Regions from separate parts of the Prauserella sediminis genome, predicted to be linked through region 3. Evidence: riboswitches for the same ligand, from Rfam matches in the RefSeq annotation. Region 3 holds a riboswitch; each other region holds the start of a gene.

Region 1 (5,060 bases), on a different contig from region 3:
GCGCAACGCCGTGGCCAGCGCCACCACCTCCCGCACCTTCTGCGAGGCGAACGCGAGCCACGGCGCGACCTGCGGGTCCAGCGCGGTCTCCCGGTCGAGGTCGTACGGCACGTGCAGCAGCGAGCACGATGTGCCCACCACGACCTCCCGTGCCGAACCGAGCAGCGTGGCCGCCGTGACCAGCGCCGTGTCGAGGTCGGTGCGCCACACGTTGCGCCCGTCGACCAGCCCGGCCACGAGCGTCTTGTCCGACAGGCCCGGCGCGGCGACGACCGTGTTCGCCGTGGACGTCTCCGACACGAGGTCGACCGCGACGCCCTCGACGGGTGTGGCGGCGAGGGCGCCGAGTGCCGGCCCCGGGTCGCCGTACGGCACGGCGGCCAACAGGGCCGGGCGCCGCGTCCGGGCGCCCAGGACGTCGTAGGCGTCCCGCAGGGCGTCACGGTCGGCGGCGGTGCGGTCGGCGGCGAACGCCGGTTCGTCGAGCTGCACCCAGTCGGCTCCAGCCGCCTGCAACTCGCCGAGCACCCAGGCGTACACCCCGAGCAGTTCGCCGAGGCGATCGAGGGGCCGGAAACCGGGCGGCGACCCCGGCTCCGGGGCGCACAGCAGCAGGAACGTCACGGGGCCGAGCAGCACCGGCCGGGTGTGCACGCCGAGCCGCAACGCCTCGAGATAGTCCCGCACCGGGGTTCGGTCGGCGAACGTGAGCGGGGTGTCCGGACCGATCTCCGGCACCAGGTGGTGGTAGGACGTGCCGAACCAGGACGCGGTGGCCAACGGTGACACCGAGTCGGTGCCCCGTGCCATGGCGAAGTACGTGTCCAACGGGCCGAGGCCGAGCGCACGGAACCGCTCGGGCACGGCACCGGCCATCACGGCCGTGTCGAGGACGTGGTCGTAGTACGAGAAGGTGCCGCCCGGCACCGAGTCGAGCCCCGCGGCGGACAGCTCCCGCCACGTGCGCGCCCGCAGTTCCCGGGCGACGGCACGGAGTTCGGACTCGTCCGCGCGGTGGGTCCAGTAACGTTCGAGCGCCCGCGGCAGCTCCCTGCCGGGGCCGATGCGGGGATATCCCAGGACGGTGGAACCGATGATGCCGGTCAATGCTCTCTCCTCGCGAGCTCGTCGACACGGGTGCCGACGGTCCCGCCGGAGGGGCGCACGCCGATCGGGGCACACACCCCGGCCCGTCCGCCCGGTCCACCCGCGAGACCTCGGACCCGCGCGCACCGGGTGGTGCGCGCGCCGGTGGCAGGTCTTCGGACTCGCGGGCACTCCCGGCCTGGGCCGGAGGTCCTACTGGCCGTCGCTTCCCGGACCCGGGGTCCAGTGCTGTTGACGGCGGTCGTTCCCGCTCACCGCTGCGGGGCAGTCCCGGATTCGCACCGGGTTCCCTCTTGCCTCACCCGGCAGGCCCGTGCGGGCCCGGCGCGGGTGAACCACCAGCACGGCCACCCTAGCCTCCCGCGGCCCGCCGTCGCGCCCGGCGACGACGCGGTGAAGACCGCTCGCCCACCCCGGGATCGGCGCCGGCCTGCATCGTTGCCGCGGGTGGAGACCTCGCTCACAGGCCGGCGCCGGCCGTCACCGGAACGCCGAGTGGCCCGTCAGGGTCTGCCCGATGACGAGCTGGTGCACCTCCGACGTGCCCTCGTAGGTCAGCACCGATTCGAGATTGTTGGCGTGCCGCAGGACCGGGTATTCGAGGCTGATGCCGTTGGCACCGAGCAGCGTCCGGCATTCCCGCGCGATCGCGATGGCCTCCCGCACGTTGTTCAGCTTGCCGGTGCTGACCTGCTCGGACGTGAGCGTGCCGGCATCCTTGAGCTTTCCGAGGTGCAGCGCCAGCAGCATTCCCTTGCCGAGCTCGAGGCTCATGTCGGCGAGTTTGAGCTGGGTGGCCTGGTAGGAGGCCAGGGGTTTGCCGAAGATGTCGCGTTCCTGCGCGTAGGCGATCGCGGTCTCGAGGCAGTCCCGGGCCGCGCCGAGTGCGCCGAACACGATGCCGTAGCGGGCCTCGTTCAGGCACGACAGTGGTCCGGACAGGCCGCGCGCCTCCGGCAGCATGGCGGACGCGGGCAGCCGGACGTCCTCCAGCACGAGCTCACTGGTCACCGAAGCCCGCAGCGACAGCTTCTTCGTGATCTCCGGAGCCGAGAATCCGGGTGTGTCCGTGGGCACGACGAAGCCCCGGATCTTGTCGTCGGTCTGCGCCCACACCACGGCCACGTCGGCCACGGAACCGTTGGTGATCCACATCTTCGTGCCGTTGAGCACCCAGTCTTCCCCGTCACGGCGCGCGTAGGTCCGCATCTCGCCGGGGTTCGACCCGAAATCGGGCTCGGTCAGGCCGAAGCACCCGATCGCCTCCCCCGCGGCCATCCGCGGCAGCCACTCCTGCTTCTGTTCCTCCGAGCCCCAGCGCCAGATCGCGTACATCGCGAGCGACCCCTGCACCGACACGAGACTCCGCAGTCCCGAATCGGCGGCCTCGAGCTCCATACAGGCCAGGCCGTAGGCCGTCGCCGTGGTACCGGCGCAGCCGTACCCCTCGAGATGCATGCCGAGCACACCGAGCTTGCCGAGTTCGCGGGCCAGGTCGCGCGCAGGGATCGACGCGCTGTCGAACCAGTCCGCCAGGTGCGGGCGGATCCGGTCAGCGGTGAACGCCCGCACCGTGTCGCGGATCGCCCTGTCGTCCTCGCCGATCAGGTCCTCGGTGCCGAACAGGCCGAGCGGTGTCTGTGTGCCGGGCATGGCCGATCCTCTCGTCGTCTTCGCCTCTGGCGGGCGTCCCGTGGCGGACGTCATCGTGCCGCCCTCCGGCCGTCATCGTGCCGCCGACGGGACGGCGCGTCACTGGGGAGTCAGCAAGGACACGGCCGCGTGGACCGCCGATTCGACCACGCCGTCGAGGCTCCCGCCGTCCTCGACGGTCGTCGCCACGAGTTCCCGCAGCCCGCCGAGCAGGATGATCACACTCTCGCGCGGCACCGGCGCGCCGGCGCCGCGGAGCTCCGCGCGCTGCCGGAGTCGTTGCGCCAGCGTCACGAAACCATCGAGCTGCATCCGCTGCAGCTGCCGCGCCTTGTCCCCGAGTGCGGGCACGTCCCTGATCCAGCTGACGACGATCGCCGGTTCGGCCTCGGCGTAGGCGAACCACGCTTCGACGGCGCTGCGCACCTGCTCGGGCCACGGCTCCGTCTCGTCGACGGCCTCGGAGACGTAGCGGACCATCTCGCCCGTGGTCTCGGCCATCAGCGTCACGAAACACTCGTCGCGGTCGGCAAAGTGCTGGTAGAAGGTGCGGCGCGAGGTCCGGGCGCGGCGCACGATCCCGGCGACGGTGGCGTCGCGGTAACTGCCGGCCGCGAGCTCGGCGGCCAGGCCGTCGAGCAGGCGCCTGCGGAAGGCCCCCGGACCGGAGCGCCGCTCACCGTCGCTGCGGGCTCCCGGCACACCGCCGGTGGTGGCCGCGGAACTCGTGGCGGGCGAGCTCACCGCGGGCGAATTCACTCCGGCCGCGTCGCCGGGGGCCGCTCTGGTGGACAACGGTTCATGTCCCCTAACGGATGACGATGTTTGCCCCTCAATGGTACGCCTGTGTACCGTTCCGCTCCGGTACACAGGCGTACCACGAACGGTGGATCAAGGGACCGCGCCCGACCCGCGCCGCGTCCGTTCCCGTACCCGCCGCACCGCCGCACGAAAACACGCAAAGGAGCGTGCCTCGTGACCACCACGGATGGCCCGCGCACGGTCAACCGGCGCAAGTTCATCGGTTATCTGCTCGGCGGTGCGACCGTCGTCGCCGCCGCCGACCTCGGGATGTTCGGCCGCGGCGCCACGGCCGATGCCGGCGAACTGCCGACCCTTCCCCAGCCCGCCGAGATCGCCGATCTCAGCGACCTGCTCACCCTCGCCGCCGCGCCGACGTCGCAGCTGATCACCGTCACGATCAACGACGACGGCACCGCCTCGTTCGAGCTGCCTCGCGCCGAGGTCGGCCAGGGCATCACGACGGCTGCCGCGATGCTCATCGCCGAAGAGCTCGACCTGCCCCTCGACAAGGTCCACGTCACGCTGGCTCCTGCCAGGCCCGAGCTGCTGTACAACCAGATCACCGGTGGGTCGAACACGATCCACGCGATGTACACACCGATCCGCGTGGCCGCCGCGGTCGCAAAGGGTGCACTACTGCAGGCCGCGGCGACCGTGCTCGGCGACAGCGCGAACAAGCTGACCTCGCACCTCGGCCACATCGTGGCGCCCGACGGCCGCCGCGTGGACTACGGCAGGCTCTCCGCCCTCGCGGCGAAAGAACAGCCCGAAGCGGTCGAGGTCCAGCTCAAGGACGAGGGTTCCCACGGCGTCGTCGGCACGCCGGTCAACCGGATCGACGCGCTCGACGCCGTGACCGGCACCAAGCGGTTCGCCACCGACCTCGACGTCACGGACGCGCTGCCGACGATGGTGTGCCGCGCCCCGACACTCAACGGCACCCCGAACGCGGTGCACAACGCGGACGAGGTGCGCGACATGCCGGGTGTCACGCACGTGGCGACGGTCCCGACGGGAGTCGCGGTACGGGCCTCGACGTTCGGCCAGTGCATCGACGCGGTCCGAGCACTCGACGTGTCCTGGAACGACGGTCCGGTCGCAGGCATGTCCGACGAGGACGCGCTCGCCGGTGTCCGCGCCGCGGAGGGGCCCGTCCCCGCGCTTCCCGCGGGCGAGACCGTCTCGGGCGACTTCACGTTCTGGTTCCGCAGCAACTCCGCGATGGACACCAACAGTGCGGTCGCCGACGTGCGCGAAGGCCGCGCCGAGATCTGGGCGAGCCTGAAGAACCCCAACGTCGCCCAGGGCCGCATCGCCGAGGCCCTCGGCATTCCCCTGAACAACGTGACGGTCCACGTGGTCCAGGGCGGTGGCTCGTTCGGCAGGCGACTGTTCGACGAACCCGCGATCGAAGCGGCGCGGATCAGCCACGCGATGGGCGTGCCGGTCAAGCTCATGTGGCACCGCGCCGACGACGCCCGCGTCGGCCGTACCCA
Region 2 (3,736 bases), on a different contig from region 3:
CAGTTGCCGTACAAGGTTGGCGGCACGCTCGACCATCGCCGAGTGTTCGGCCCCGTCCCAGCGTTCGAGTGCGCCCTCTACGAGGTCGCACAGCTCGACGCCAATCGAGTTGGCGTTCGTGCCGTCGTGCCATCCTCCGCTGCCGCCAATGCTTTTCCGTGCGTCGCCGCCAGTCACGGCCGCAAACTCGCACCCAAGCATCGAAAACCCAGACGGGCGAACCAGCGAACACGCACGTCACAAGGGTGGGCCGGGTCGGACTTGAACCGACGGCCAAAGGATTATGAGGCATCCGGCAACCGTCGCACAGCGCCCTTACCAGCGGAAACGCTCACACGAGACGTCACGATGGGTGCAAACGAGGCACCATGGCGAACCATTTCGCACCCAAACTCGCACCCATCCGGCGACGCTGTGACCTCTAACCTCCGCCAACGTGTCTGGTTCCACCGGTTCTGCACCGCCCCGTCCCCTGAGACGACCGAAGCTGGACCGTCCGATCAATGACGGCGAGAAGTTTGAGGCGAGGGTTTCACGCCCACATCTCGGCTCTCGTGGCGGTCACCGCAGGTCGTAGACGGTGGCTCCGCCGATGGTGGTCCCCTCGAAGTTGGCCTCCACCCAGGAGCTGATCTCGCTGCCGGAGCCGCTGCGACCAGGGCCACCGCCGGGGCCACCCATGCCACCGCCCATACCGCATTCGCTCACGAAGTAGGCGATCCGTCCTTCCGACACCCACTGCTTGAACTGAGCGAGCGTCGGTGCGGGGTCGCCGCCGTTGAATCCGCCGATGGCCATCACCGGACGTCCGGAGGCGAGCTGCAGACTTCCCTGCCCTTGTGCTCCCATGGCAGCCGCGGCCCAGTCTGTGTCGGTGTCCTGTAGCGCCGCGGTGAGCTCGGCGCTGACCGTTCCCGTGCCGGGGCCTCCCTGGCCGCCCTGGCGGCCCATCGGGTCGGTGCCGTCGCCGGAGGGGTCGGACATCGGCAGTGAGCCGGTGTGCGGAACCGACGCTGTCGTCTGCGCGTAGGCGCCGGTCGCCGACAGTCCCGCCAACGCGGTTACCACGGCGACCACGACGGCGGCCTTCCGGAATCGGTGCACCCCGACCGCGATCGCCGTCGCGGCGAGGACGCCGAGGGCCAGCACGATCCACCGCAACGCGGGCAGCCAGTCCAGGGTCCACTCGAGCAGTACAAACGCCCACGTCGTCCGGCCGCGAGTGCCGCTACGACACGCCCATCTTGGGTGATGCAGAAGTGTGGATCACAAGATGTAGTATTGCTTCCGCTGGTGGTCCACGGAGTCTGCAATAGCCTTCGTGGGGCAAGAGGGAACCTGGTGCGAATCCGGGACTGCCCCGCAGCGGTGAGTGGGAACGACAGCCGTCAGAAGCACTGGACACCACAGGGGTCCGGGAAGCGATGGCCGGTAGGTCGGCACACGGTGCCGGTGCCCGCGAGTCCGAAGACCTGCCATCGGCGCGCGCACACCCGTGCGCGCTGTCCCGGGCCTCGCGGGAGGGCTGACGCGGACGACGAACAACGGCAGCGATCCGTGCTCCGATTCGTCGCACGTTCAGCTGCTCGCGAGCGCCGTCCACGACCTCGCGAGGAGAGAGTGACGTGCCTCAACGTGCCACCGCCGTGTCCCCCACCGCACCGGAATCGCCGCCGGCCGTTCGACACCGGCCACGCCACGAGCCGCCGTCCGACGGCGCCACCGGATCGGACCCGGCTCTCGCTCCCCGTCTGACGATCACCGATGCGGCCGGCGAAACCCGCCCACTCGACTGGACGCGCGTGTGCACGCTGGTCGAACAGGCGAGCTCTGGCCTGTCCGATGTGGATGCTCCGGCCGTGCTGCAGGAGCTGCGGCGCGGTCTCTACGACGGGATGACCACGGCCGAGCTCGACCAAGCCCTCGTCATGGCCGCACGCACCTTCGTCGAGCGCGCCCCCGAGTACTCGCGCGTCAGCGCGCGCCTGCTGCTGGACACGCTGCGGCGCGAAGCGCTGTCGTTCGTCGCAGGCGAACCGGCCGCGGCGGATCAGGAACAGATCCGTGGCCGCTACCCCGCCTACTTCGCGGACTACGTGCGGCGCGGCGTCGAACTCGAGGCGCTCGATCCCGAGCTGGCCACGTTCGACCTGGAACGCCTCGGCGCCGCGCTCGACGCGGATCGGGACCTCGAGTTCGACTTCCTCGGACTACAGACGCTCTACGACCGCTACCTCCTGCACCACGACGGCACCCGGTTCGAACTGCCGCAGGCGTTCTTCATGCGCGTCGCGATGGGACTCGCGCTGCGCGAGGACGACCGGGAAGCGAGGGCGGTCGAGTTCTACCTGCTGCTGTCGTCGTTCGATTTCATGTGCTCGACGCCGACACTGTTCAACGCGGGCACCACCCGTCCGCAACTCTCGTCGTGCTTCCTGACGACCGTGAACGACGACCTGGACTCGATCTTCCAGGCGTACCGCAACAACGCGCTGCTCGCGAAGTATTCGGGCGGGCTCGGCAACGACTGGACCCCGGTACGCGGCCTGGGCGCTCACATCAAGGGCACCAACGGGACCTCACAGGGCCTGGTTCCGTTCCTGAAGATCGCGGGCGACACCGCGGTCGCGGTCAACCAGGGCGGTAAACGCAAGGGTGCGGCGTGCGCCTACCTGGAGACCTGGCACATCGACATCGACGAGTTCCTGGAACTGCGCAAGAACACCGGCGACGACCGGCGGCGCACGCACGACATGAACACCGCGAACTGGGTGCCGGACGAGTTCCTGCGCCGCGTCGAGGCCGACGCCGAGTGGACGCTGTTCTCCCCTGACGAAACGCCCGACCTGCACGAGGTCTACGGAATCGAGTTCGACGAACGCTACCGCGCCTACGAGGCCGCAGCCGATCGCGGCGAGGTGGCGGTGTTCCGCCGCGTGCGCGCAGTGGAACTGTGGCGCCGGATGCTGACGATGCTCTTCGAGACCGGACATCCCTGGATCACGTTCAAGGATCCGTGCAACCTCCGCTCCCCGCAGCAACACGCCGGAGTGGTGCACTCGTCCAACCTGTGCACCGAGATCACCCTCAACACGACTGCCGACGAGGTCGCCGTCTGCAACCTCGGCTCGATCAACCTCGCCGCGCACGTCACCGCCGACGGCCTCGACCGCGCCAGGTTGGAGCACACGACCCGCACGGCGGTGCGCATGCTCGACAACGTCATCGACATCAACTTCTACACGATTCCCGAGGCCAGCCGGTCGAATCTGAAACACCGCCCGATCGGGCTCGGGCTCATGGGATACGCCGATGCGCTGTTCCGGCAACGGATCCCGATGTCCTCGCCGGAAGCGGTGACCTTCGCCGACCACAGTACGGAGCTGATCTCGTATCACGCGATCGCAGCCTCGGCCGAACTGGCGGCGGAGCGCGGCCGTTACGAGTCCTTCGAAGGATCGTTGTGGAGCCGAGGGATCCTGCCGCTCGACTCGCTGCGCCTGCTTGAGGACGCCCGTGGCGGCGACGTCCAGCTCGACCATTCGTCCACTCTGGACTGGGACACGCTGCGAGATCGCGTGCGCGAACAGGGGATGCGCAACTCGAACGTCATGGCCGTCGCGCCGACGGCGACGATCTCCAACATCTGCGGCGTCGCCCAGTCGATCGAACCGCTCTACCGGAACCTCTACGTCAAGGCGAACATGTCCGGCGACTTCACCTCGATCAACCCGTG
Region 3 (5,060 bases):
GACGATCACCCGCCGCGCGCATCCGCTCCTACCCGCCTCCGAACGCCGCGGTTACGCCGAGCTGGTCCACGCCGTGTTCACCGGACCGGGTCGCGGTATCCAGGAGATCCTGACGCGCCGGTTCGGCCATCGCACCGCGGTGAGCCGGTGGCTCGCCGACAACGGCGTACCTGCCACGGCCCTGCCTCGCGCGCTCACCGCGCCGCAGTGGGCAGCGCTGCACGCGCTGGCAGCGGAGTTGTCGGCGCGGCCGTCCGGCGGCGGGCGACGATCCGGCGGGCGCACTCGCCCGCGGCGCCGATGACCGTGGCCATGGCGATCCCGGCGAGCAGTGACAGCACCGGGTCGCCGCGGGTGACCGGTGCGATCAGCAGTCCCATGCTCGTCATGTATCCGCACCACACGGCGGAACTGAGGAGCGTGGCCGGGACGAAGCGGGTCACCGGAATCCGCACGCGGCCGGCCGCGGCGACGCTGACCAGGCGCCCTCCCGGCAGGAACCGCACCGCCACCAGCGTCAGTATCGGCCTCCGGTGCAGCTGTCTGCGCACCCAGGTGTCGTCGCGCCTGCCGCGCAGGAACCGGTGGGACGACCGGCCCAGTGTGTACAGCAGGGCGTCACCGGCGAGTGACCCCACGAAGGCCGCCGCTGCGAGCGCCGCGACCCTGCCGGCGTCGCCTGCCGCCGCGACCGAGGACAGCAGCACCGGTTCGCTGGGCAGGAACGGCAGCGGACCGTCGGCCAGCACGGCGAGTGCCAGCAACGGCAGGAGCCAGGTGCTGCCCAACAGATCGCCCGTCATGCACTCCAGGGTCCCGGCCGGTGGCGGGTCGGTCAGTGGGGCTGGCCCCCGTGTTCGCAGTAGGGATCACCGGGTGCGTGGCGTTCGCGGCCCGCCGAGTAGAGGAAGCTGTCGGGGAAGTTCTCGGCAGCGAGGACCTTGCCTACGAAGATCATCGCCGCGCGGTTCAGTCCTGCCTCGCGCACCTGGACCGCGATGTCACCGAGGGTCCCGCGCAGCACCGTTTCACCCGGCTGGGTCGCCTTCGCGACCACGGCGGCGGGGCAACCGGGCCCGTAGTGCGGCAGCAGCTCGTCGACCACCTGCTCGACGCGGTTGACCGCCAGGTGCAGGGCCAGGGTCGCCCCGGACGCGCCCAGCGTCGCCAGTTCCTCACCCTCGGGCATCGATGTGGACCGGGCCTGCGCACGGGTGAGGATGAGGCTCTGCCCGACGGTCGGCACCGTCAGCTCGCGGCCCAGCACGGCGGCGGCCGCGGAGAAGGCGGGCACTCCCGGGGTGACGTCGTAGGGCACGCCCGCCGCGTCGAGCCTGCGCATCTGCTCGGCGACCGCGCTGTAGACGGCGGGATCACCGGAACACAGCCGCGCGACGTCGTGACCCGACTCGTGCGCGGCGACCAGTTCGCCGATGATGTCGTCGAGTGTCAGGTCGGCGGTGTCGACCAGGGTGGCGCCGTCAGGACAGTGGGCGAGCAGGTCGGTCGGCGTGAGGCTGCCCGGGTAGAGGCAGACGCCGCAGCTCGCGAGCAGCTGCTGCCCGCGGACGGTGATCAGGTCGGCGGCACCCGGTCCGGCGCCGATGAAATGGACGGTCACGGCTTCCTCACACTCCATTGCGTTACAGCGCGGGCGGGGCTCCACCCGGTCAGGCCGCCCAGCGGTGCGGCGCGTTCGACGGAGATCCTGGTCAGTTCGCCGCCGCGGTCGGCGTACCGGGCCGCCAGTGCCTGTTCGGCCTCGAGCGTCACGCCGTGGGCCACCAGTCTGCCGCCGGAGCGGAGGGCATCCCAGCAGGCGGTCAGCACGCCGACGCCCGCGACACCGCCGCCGACGAACACCGCGTCGGGGGTGTCCAGACCGGCGAGGGCGTCCGGGGCGCTGCCGGTGACGACCTCGATGTCCGGGACACCCAGGCCGGCTGCGTTACGGGCGATGCGCTCGGCCCGTTCGGGGCGGGATTCCACGGCCACGGCCCGGTTGGCGGGGTGCGCGCGGCACCATTCGACCGCGACGCTGCCCGCACCGGCGCCGACGTCCCACAGCAGTTCCCCGGGCGTCGGGGCGAGCCGGGCGAGTGCGCTGGCCCGTAGGTCGCGCTTGGTGAGCTGGCCGTCGTGGTCGAACGCCTCGTCGGGCAGTCCCGCCAGCAGCGAGTACGCCGCTCCGGCGCAGGTGATCGCGACGACGTTGAGCGGCGCGCCGGGTGGGTGCGGCCAGTCGCGTGCGGTGCCGTCGAGGCGGCGTTCCTCGGCCGAGCCCAGGTTCTCCAGGACGGTCAGGGTGCTGTCCCCGAAGCCGTGATCGGCCAGGAGGGCGGCAAGGGTCGCCGGGGTGTCGGCGCCGGAACTGAGCACGAGCAACCGCCTGCCGGGAGCCAGCGCGCGGAGCACCTTGCGGGCGTCCCGGCCGACGGCGCTGACGACGTCGGTCTCCTCGGCGGTCCAGCCCAGCCGCGCGCGGGCGAGGGTGACCGACGACACCGCGGGGACGATCCGCACGGCGTCGGCGCCGAGCCTGCGGATCAACGTGCCGCCGATGCCCGACAGCAGCGGATCCCCGCTGGCGAGCACGCCGACGCGCCGCCCGGCCAGTTCCGCGAGGACGTCGTCGAGCGCGGGCAGCAGCGGACTGGGCCACGGCCGTTTCTCGTACGGGCCGTCGGGGACCAGGTCCAGCTGCCGGGGCCCGCCGAGCAGCACGTCGCACGTCTCGAGCTCCGCGCGGGAAGCCGGTGGCAGTGCCTGCCAGCCGTCCGCGCCGATACCCACCACGGTGATTGTCACGTCTGGTCACGGTAGTTGTGTTGCGGCGAACACCCGAGGGCGGTGGAACATGTGCGATGATGCCCACCGAAGCGGTCGCCGTGGAACCCGGTGCGAATCCGGGACGGTCCCGCCACTGTGACCGGCCGGAAGGCCGGGAAGTCAGAGCTTCGGTGGCCGCGGAGTGCTTGCGTGGTGTGAAACCCGGTGGGCGTGGAAACCCGCCGTCGAGCAAGGGAGTCTGCATGCGGCCGTACCCGTTCACGGCAGTCGTCGGAATGGGCGAACTGCGCCTGGCGCTCCTGCTGTGCACCATCTCACCCTCGATCGGCGGGGTGCTGGTGCGCGGGGAGAAGGGCACGGCGAAATCCACCATGGTGCGCGCTCTCGCGGGGCTGCTGCCCGATGTGGACGTCGTCGACGGGTGCCGGTTCTCGTGCGACCCGGCGGCACCCGACCCCTCGTGCCCGGACGGTCCACACCGGACGGTCTCCTCGTCCCAGCGGCCCGCGCGGCTGGTGGAACTGCCCGTCGGCGCCGCCGAGGAGCGGGTCGTCGGTTCGCTCGACCTGGAACGTGCGCTGCGCGACGGTGTCACCGACTTCCAGCCCGGCCTACTGGCGGGCGCGCACCGCGGGATGCTCTACGTCGACGAGGTCAACCTGCTGCACGACCACCTGGTCGACACGCTGCTCGACGCGGCGGCGATGGGCCGGGTGACCGTCGAACGGGAGGGCGCGTCCGTGTCGCACGCGGCGCGGTTCGTCCTCATCGGAACGATGAACCCCGAGGAAGGCGAACTGCGGCCGCAGCTGCTGGACCGGTTCGGGCTGACCGTCGAGGTCTCCTCGAGCAGGGACGCCGCCGAGCGGGTCGAGGTCGTACGACGGCGGCTCGCCTACGAATCCGATCCGGACGCCTTCGCTGCGGGGTATGCCGACGAGGACGCCGCGCTGGCCGCCGAGATCGCCGCGGCGCGCAAACTGTTGCCGTCGGTGGAGCTGACCGACGATGCGCTGCTGCAGATCGCCGAGGTGTGCGCCGCGTTCGAGGTCGACGGCATGCGGGCCGACATCGTCACGGCTCGCACCGCCGCGGCGCACGCGGCCTGGTGCGGCCGCACGGATGTGTCCACAGAGGACATCCGCGTCGCGGCGCGGCTGGCCCTGCCGCACCGCCGCAGGCGCAACCCGTTCGACGCGCCCGGTATCGACTCCGAACAGCTGGAACAGGCCCTGCAGGACGCCCAGCCACCGGAGGACGACCCCGACCCCGACCCCGACGGCGACGGCTCTGACGACGGCGGTGACGGCGGTCCGGAGGGCCCTGACGACGGTGGCCCTGAGGACGGCCCCGATGACGACGGCCCCGATGGCGACGGCCCAGGAGGGGGCGCGCCAGGACCGCGACAGGACAACGAGGACGCGGGACAAGTCGACGGAAACCCGCATCAGGGTGACCGGAAACCGCGATCCGGCGATACGGACACAGGGAGCGAGGACGGCGCGGCACCGCGTACGGAGCAGCGGGCCGGGACGGACACCCCGTACCGCGCGAAGCTGTTCACCATCGACGGCACCGGTGCGGGATCGGACGGCAGGCGTTCCCGCGCGGAAGGGGAGCGGGGCCGGATCGTCGGCGTCCGCCCCGACGGCACGCGCAGCGGATCGCCGCACCTCGTCGCCACGTTGCGCGCTGCGGCCCGGCACCGGCCGCGGCGCGGCCCGCGCGCCGACGGTGCCGGCCCGGTCGTGCTGCCCCGTGACCTGCGGTTCGCCCGGCGGGAGGGCAAGGAGGGCAACCTCGTCCTGTTGTGCGTCGACGCGTCCGGCTCGATGGGGTCGAAGGCCCGCATCCGTGAGGTGAAGACCGCCGTCCTGTCGCTGCTGCTGGACGCCTACCAGCGGCGTGACAAGGTCGGGCTGGTCACGTTCCGCGCGTCCGAGGCCGCGGTGGCGTTGCCGCCGACCAGCAGTGTCGACGTCGCCGCCGCGCGGCTGGAGCAGCTGCCGACCGGTGGGCGCACCCCGCTCGCCGAAGGGCTGACCCGCGCCGCCGAGGTGCTGCGGGTCGAGGCGCTACGCGACGGCGATCGCCGGCCGCTGCTGGTGGTGGTGACCGACGGGCGGGCGACGAGCGGGCCCGAGGCGCTCGAGCGGGCGCACACCGCCGCGGACGGTCTGGCACGCACCGGAGTATCCACTGTGGTCATGGACTGTGAGACCGGCCGCATGCGGCTCGGCCTGGCGAAGACCCTCGCAGGCAGGCTCGGC
Region 4 (5,060 bases), on a different contig from region 3:
CGAGGGACGCCGCCGACTGGTCGAGCGATGTAAGACGCGTCCCATCGCCCATGTGGCCGCCGAGATGGGGATCTCGCGTGCCTGCGCATCGAAGTGGGTCAACCGATGGCGACGTCACGGAGATGCCGGGCTGCGCGACCGCTCATCGAGCCCCCACCGGAGCCCGAACGCCACACCAGCCTGGGCCATCGAGCAGATCGAGACCTGGCGACGCGAGCACAAGCGGTCAGCCCAACGCATCACCGATGAGCTCGCTGACCTCGGATTCACGATCAACCGCCGCACCGTCACCCGCCACCTGACCAGGCTCGGACTGGGTAGACGGAGGTTCATCGACCCCGGCGGCGACAACAACCGTAAGCCCGGGAAGATCACCGCCCGTTGGCCCGGACACATGGTCCACCTCGACGTGAAGAAGGTCGGCCGGATCCCCGATGGAGGCGGCTGGCGTATCCACGGCCGCGACAGCGACCAGGCCAAGACCGTCGATCGCGCCAAGTCAGCTGGCGCGAAGCGCGGCTACACCTACCTGCACTCCGCCGTCGACGGATTCTCCCGACTCTCCTACACCGAGCCCCTGCCCGACGAGAAGGGAACGACTGCTGCAGCGTTCCTCGCCCGAGCCAAGGTCTGGTTCGCCGCCCACGGCATCACACACATCCACCGGGTCGTCACCGACAAGGGGGCCTGCTACCGCTCCGGTGACTTCGCCCGGGTCGTCGGCCAGCGCACGCGACATCAGAAGACGAAGCCGTACACCCCGCGCCACAACGGCAAGGTTGAGCGCTACCAGCGAATCCTGGCCGAGGAACTGCTCTACGCCCGCGAGTTCAATAGCGAGGACGCCCGCTCTTCCGCGATCGCCGTCTGGAACATCCACTACAACTACCACCGACCGCACAGCGGAGCCGGCGGACGGCCGCCAGCATCTCGACTTCGCGGCGGCGTCACCAACGTCCAGCCCTCATACACCTAGTTGGCTTCGTATCCAGCGTGTCGGGGTTTCCGTGGGCGAGGTCGTCCATCGGGGTGGGAGCCGGTCGGTACACGCGGCCGGTGGCGGTCAGGTCACCGGTAGTCCGGTGAAAACGACATCGACCACGTCGCGTAGATCGGTCGCACTGGTCATGCGTTCTCTTCTTGCGTGGGAGCGGATGTGATTCCGGCCAGGGGCGGAGATTCGGCAGGACTGTGATGAGACACGACCGGTGCGCGAACACCAGTCGGTCAAGCTCCCGATCAGGCCAGCTGCTCCGACCGGGCCGGGGCCGGCAACCACGAGCGGATAAGTCCCGTGAAAGGCACGAAGTCGGCGCGGACGAGGAGTGGAGATGAGCCGGCGCAGCTCGCCGTGCTCGTGTCCGACGTGAAGTCGGGTGCGGTCCAACCGGCGGTGTGGGGCCGCCGATCGGCGGCCCCACACAGGTGCTCCCAGGTGCTGCAGTGGTCAGCGCAGAGTTGCGCGTGCCCGCGTGGTCGCGTCGAGCATGTTCCGCAGCGCGTGCTCGACCTCGGTGTAACCGCGGGTCTTGAGTCCGCAGTCCGGGTTGACCCACAGCCGTTCGGCGGGCACGGCCTCCAACGCGGCCTGCAGCAGATCGGTGATCTCGGAGGATTCGGGCACTCGCGGGGAGTGGATGTCGTAGACGCCCGGTCCGATGCCCTTGGCGTAGCCGACGTCGCTCAGATCGCGGAGGACCTCCATGCGCGAGCGAGCGGCCTCGATGCTCGTCACATCGGCGTCGAGCGCGACGATCGCGTCGATGACGTCGCCGAACTCCGAGTAGCACAGGTGGGTGTGGATCTGGGTGCTGTCGGTGACTCCGGTAGTGGCGAGCCGGAACGACTCGACGGCCCAGTCCAGGTACTCCTGCTGCTGCGCGGCCCGCAACGGCAGGAGTTCCCGCAGGGCCGGCTCGTCGACCTGCACCACCCTGATCCCCGCCGTTTCGAGGTCGCGCACCTCGTCCCGGATTGCCAGCGCGACCTGTGTGGCCGTGTCCCCGAGCGGCTGGTCGTTGCGCACGAACGACCAGGCCAGGATCGTGACGGGGCCCGTGAGCATTCCTTTCACCGGCTTCGACGTGAGTCCCTGGGCATAGGTGGTCCAGTCGACGGTCATCGGTTCCGGCCGGGACACGTCGCCGAACAGGATCGGCGGGCGCACGCACCGGGATCCGTAGGACTGCACCCAGCCGTGGTGGGTGGAGACGAAGCCCTCCAGATACTCGGAGAAGTACTGCACCATGTCGCCTCGCTCGGGCTCACCGTGTACGAGCACATCCAGGCCGAGATCCTCCTGCAGGCGGATCACCCGCTCGATCTCCTCGCGCATCCGCCGGCGGTAGGCGGCCTCGTCGATGCTGCCGCGGCGCAGCTGCGCACGGGCCTTGCGGACGTCGGTGGTCTGCGGGAACGAGCCGATCGTCGTGGTGGGCAGTGGGGGCAGCGCCAGCGCTGCGGCCTGTGCATCCCGGCGCACCGGATAGTCGGCACGCCGGGAGGCCTCCGGGCGCAGTGCTGCCACCCGCGATCGCACGCCGGAGTGGCGTACCCGATCCGCGGTGGCGCGGTCGGCGACGGCAGCGCGTGCGGCGCCGAGGTCGGTGGCCACTGCGTCCCGGCCTTCGCGCAATGCCCTGCCCAGCGTGACCACTTCACGCACCTTCTGTGCCGCGAACGCCAGCCACGATTTGACCTGCGGCTCGATGTCCTCCGGTTCTACGTCGTAGGGCACGTGCAGCAGCGAACAGGACGTGCCGACGGCGAGCTCGTCGGCGCTGCCCAGGAGGCTCGCGGCCGTGGCCAGTGCCTTGTCGAGGTCGGTGCGCCAGACGTTGCGGCCGTCGACGAGGCCGGCGACCAGGGTCTTGTCCCGCAGGCCGGTCAGCGTCGGCAGCGTGTCGACAGTGGCGCGATCGGTGACGAGGTCGACCGCGAGACCGTCGACGGGGGAGGAGGCCAGCACGTCCAGTGCGTCGCCGAGGTCGCCGAAGTAGCCCGCGACGAGGAGTTTCGGCCGCTCGGACAGGCTGCCGAGCCGGCGGTAGGTTTCCCGCAGCGCGCCCAGCTCGGTCTGGGTGCGGTCGGCCGCGAACGCGGGTTCGTCGAGCTGTACCCATTCCGTCCCGGCACGCCGGAGCTCGGCGAGCAGTTCGGCGTAGACGTCGACGAGATCGTCGAGCCGGTCCAGTGGCCGGAACGCAGCGGGCGCTTCACCGTCCGGTTTGGACAGCAGGAGAAACGTCAGCGGGCCCACCAGTACGGGCCGCGTGGTGATGCCGAGTTCGGTGGCCTCGCGGAACTGTTCGACCGGTGTCCGGTCGGACAGCGAGAACGTCGTATCCGGTCCGATCTCCGGAACGAGGTAGTGATAGTTGGTGTCGAACCACTTCGTCATTTCCAGCGGCGGCGTCGATTCCACGCCGCGTGCCATGGCGAAATAGGTGTCCAGCGGGTTCAGGCCCAGCTCGCGGTAGCGGCGCGGGACCGCGCCGACCGTGACGGCGGTGTCCAGGACCTGGTCGTAGTAGGAAAACGTGTTGCCGGGTACCGAGTCGAGCCCGGCGTCGTGCAGCGCGTGCCAGGAGTCGGCGCGGAGTTTCCACGCGACGTCACGCAGATCGGCTTCGTCGGTCTCGGCCGACCAGTACTTCTCCAGGGCACGTTTGAGTTCCCGGTTGGGCCCGATACGGGGATATCCCAGGACGGTGGATCCGATGGTGCCGGTCAAGGCTCTCTCCTCGCGAGCTCGACGATACGGACGCCGAGGTCTTCGAGGAGGACACGCCGACCGGAGAGCAGCACACCTCGCCACCGAACCGGTCGTCCGTCAGGTCCTCCCGCGAGACCTCGGACCACGTGCGCCGCGGCGCACGTACCGGTGGCAGGTCTTCGGACTCGCGGGCGTTTCCGGCGCTGCACGCCGGGATTCCTACCGGCCGTCGCTTCCCGGATCGCATCCAGTGCTTCTGACGGCTGTCGTTCCCACTCACCGCTGCGGGGCAGTCCCGGATTCGCACCGGGTTCCCTCTTGCCTCGTCCGAACCCGACGCGACCGGGTCGTGATGGGGAACGGACGAACCACCAGCACCATCAGGCTAGTCGTGGTCAGCTCCATGACAAGCCCGCACGGCTCATCGGAGGGAACTTGCAAGGGCCCCGCGCGGGTCCGGCACGGCGCACGACGTCGGCTTTCCCGATCATCGGGCGGCGCCGGAGATGTCGATCACAACGACCCGTCGGTCCGGCGTGCACCGACGGACCCGGACCGGACACCGGGGCGACCGGCCCGGGTCGCGGGCGGGTGTCAGTCCCAGTCGAGGGTCGAGCCCGATTGGTACTCGATCACTCTGGTCTCGAAGAAGTTCTTCTCCTTCTGCAGGTCCATCGCCTCCGACAGCCACGGGAACGGGTTGTCGACCTCGGCGAACACCGGTCGCAGTCCCAGTTGGTCACACCGGCGGTTGGTGATGAAGTGCATGTACTGCGCGCACAGCTCGGCGTTGAGCCCCAGGATGCCGCGGGGCATGGTGTCGCGGCCGTAGGCGATCTCCAGCTCGCACGCCTCGGTCAGCATCTGCCGCACTTCCTCCTGGAACTCCGGGCTCCACAGGTGCGGGTTCTCGAGCTTGATCTGGTTGATGCAATCGATGCCGAAGTTCAGGTGGATCGACTCGTCACGCAGGATGTACTGGTACTGCTCGGCGATGCCGACCATCTTGTTGCGCCTTCCCAGCGACAGGATCTGCGCGAAACCGGTGTAGAACCACATGCCTTCGAAGATCACGTAGAAGGCGACGAGGTCACGCAGGAACGCCTGGTCGGCCTCGGGGGTACCGGTCGTGAAGTCGGGATTCTCGAGGTTCTGGGTGTAGTGCAGTGCCCACGAGTCCTTGTCGGCGATCGACGGGATCTCCCGGTAGGCGTTGAACAGCTCGCCCTCGTCGAGCCCGAGGCTCTCACAGATGTACTGGAACGTGTGCGTGTGCACGGCCTCCTCGAAGGCCTGCCGCAGCAGGTACTGACGGCACTCGGGGTTGGTGATGTGGCGGTACACG

The links. Region 3 has a riboswitch for cobalamin ahead of FB384_RS02230 (putative cobaltochelatase). Riboswitches for the same ligand answer to the same signal wherever they lie in the genome.
Region 1: it holds a riboswitch for cobalamin, as region 3 does, so the genes downstream of both, metE (5-methyltetrahydropteroyltriglutamate--homocysteine S-methyltransferase) here and FB384_RS02230 (putative cobaltochelatase) in region 3, are expected to answer to the same signal.
Region 2: it holds a riboswitch for cobalamin, as region 3 does, so the genes downstream of both, FB384_RS20720 (ribonucleoside-diphosphate reductase subunit alpha) here and FB384_RS02230 (putative cobaltochelatase) in region 3, are expected to answer to the same signal.
Region 4: it holds a riboswitch for cobalamin, as region 3 does, so the genes downstream of both, metE (5-methyltetrahydropteroyltriglutamate--homocysteine S-methyltransferase) here and FB384_RS02230 (putative cobaltochelatase) in region 3, are expected to answer to the same signal.

Annotation. Positions count from the first base shown of each region.
Region 1 is NZ_JACIBS010000006.1:39,795-44,854, forward strand. It holds gene metE (5-methyltetrahydropteroyltriglutamate--homocysteine S-methyltransferase) at 1-1,107, opposite strand, end outside; cobalamin riboswitch at 1,237-1,462, opposite strand; gene FB384_RS22720 (acyl-CoA dehydrogenase family protein) at 1,588-2,760, opposite strand; gene FB384_RS22725 (TetR/AcrR family transcriptional regulator) at 2,860-3,555, opposite strand; gene FB384_RS22730 (molybdopterin cofactor-binding domain-containing protein) at 3,736-5,060, shown strand, end outside.
Region 2 is NZ_JACIBS010000003.1:47,345-51,080, forward strand. It holds gene FB384_RS20710 (peptidoglycan recognition protein family protein) at 1-177, opposite strand, end outside; gene FB384_RS20715 (mannosyltransferase YkcB-related protein) at 562-1,161, opposite strand; cobalamin riboswitch at 1,278-1,494, shown strand; gene FB384_RS20720 (ribonucleoside-diphosphate reductase subunit alpha) at 1,752-3,736, shown strand, end outside.
Region 3 is NZ_JACIBS010000001.1:495,245-500,304, reverse strand. It holds gene FB384_RS26675 (ribosomal RNA small subunit methyltransferase A) at 1-304, shown strand, start outside; gene FB384_RS02245 (DedA family protein) at 195-803, opposite strand; gene cobM (precorrin-4 C(11)-methyltransferase) at 836-1,621, opposite strand; gene cbiE (precorrin-6y C5,15-methyltransferase (decarboxylating) subunit CbiE) at 1,618-2,808, opposite strand; adenosylcobalamin (AdoCbl) riboswitch at 2,880-2,968, shown strand; gene FB384_RS02230 (putative cobaltochelatase) at 3,033-5,060, shown strand, end outside.
Region 4 is NZ_JACIBS010000003.1:51,952-57,011, reverse strand. It holds gene FB384_RS20735 (IS481 family transposase) at 1-976, shown strand, start outside; gene metE (5-methyltetrahydropteroyltriglutamate--homocysteine S-methyltransferase) at 1,448-3,733, opposite strand; cobalamin riboswitch at 3,878-4,093, opposite strand; gene FB384_RS20725 (ribonucleotide-diphosphate reductase subunit beta) at 4,310-5,060, opposite strand, start outside.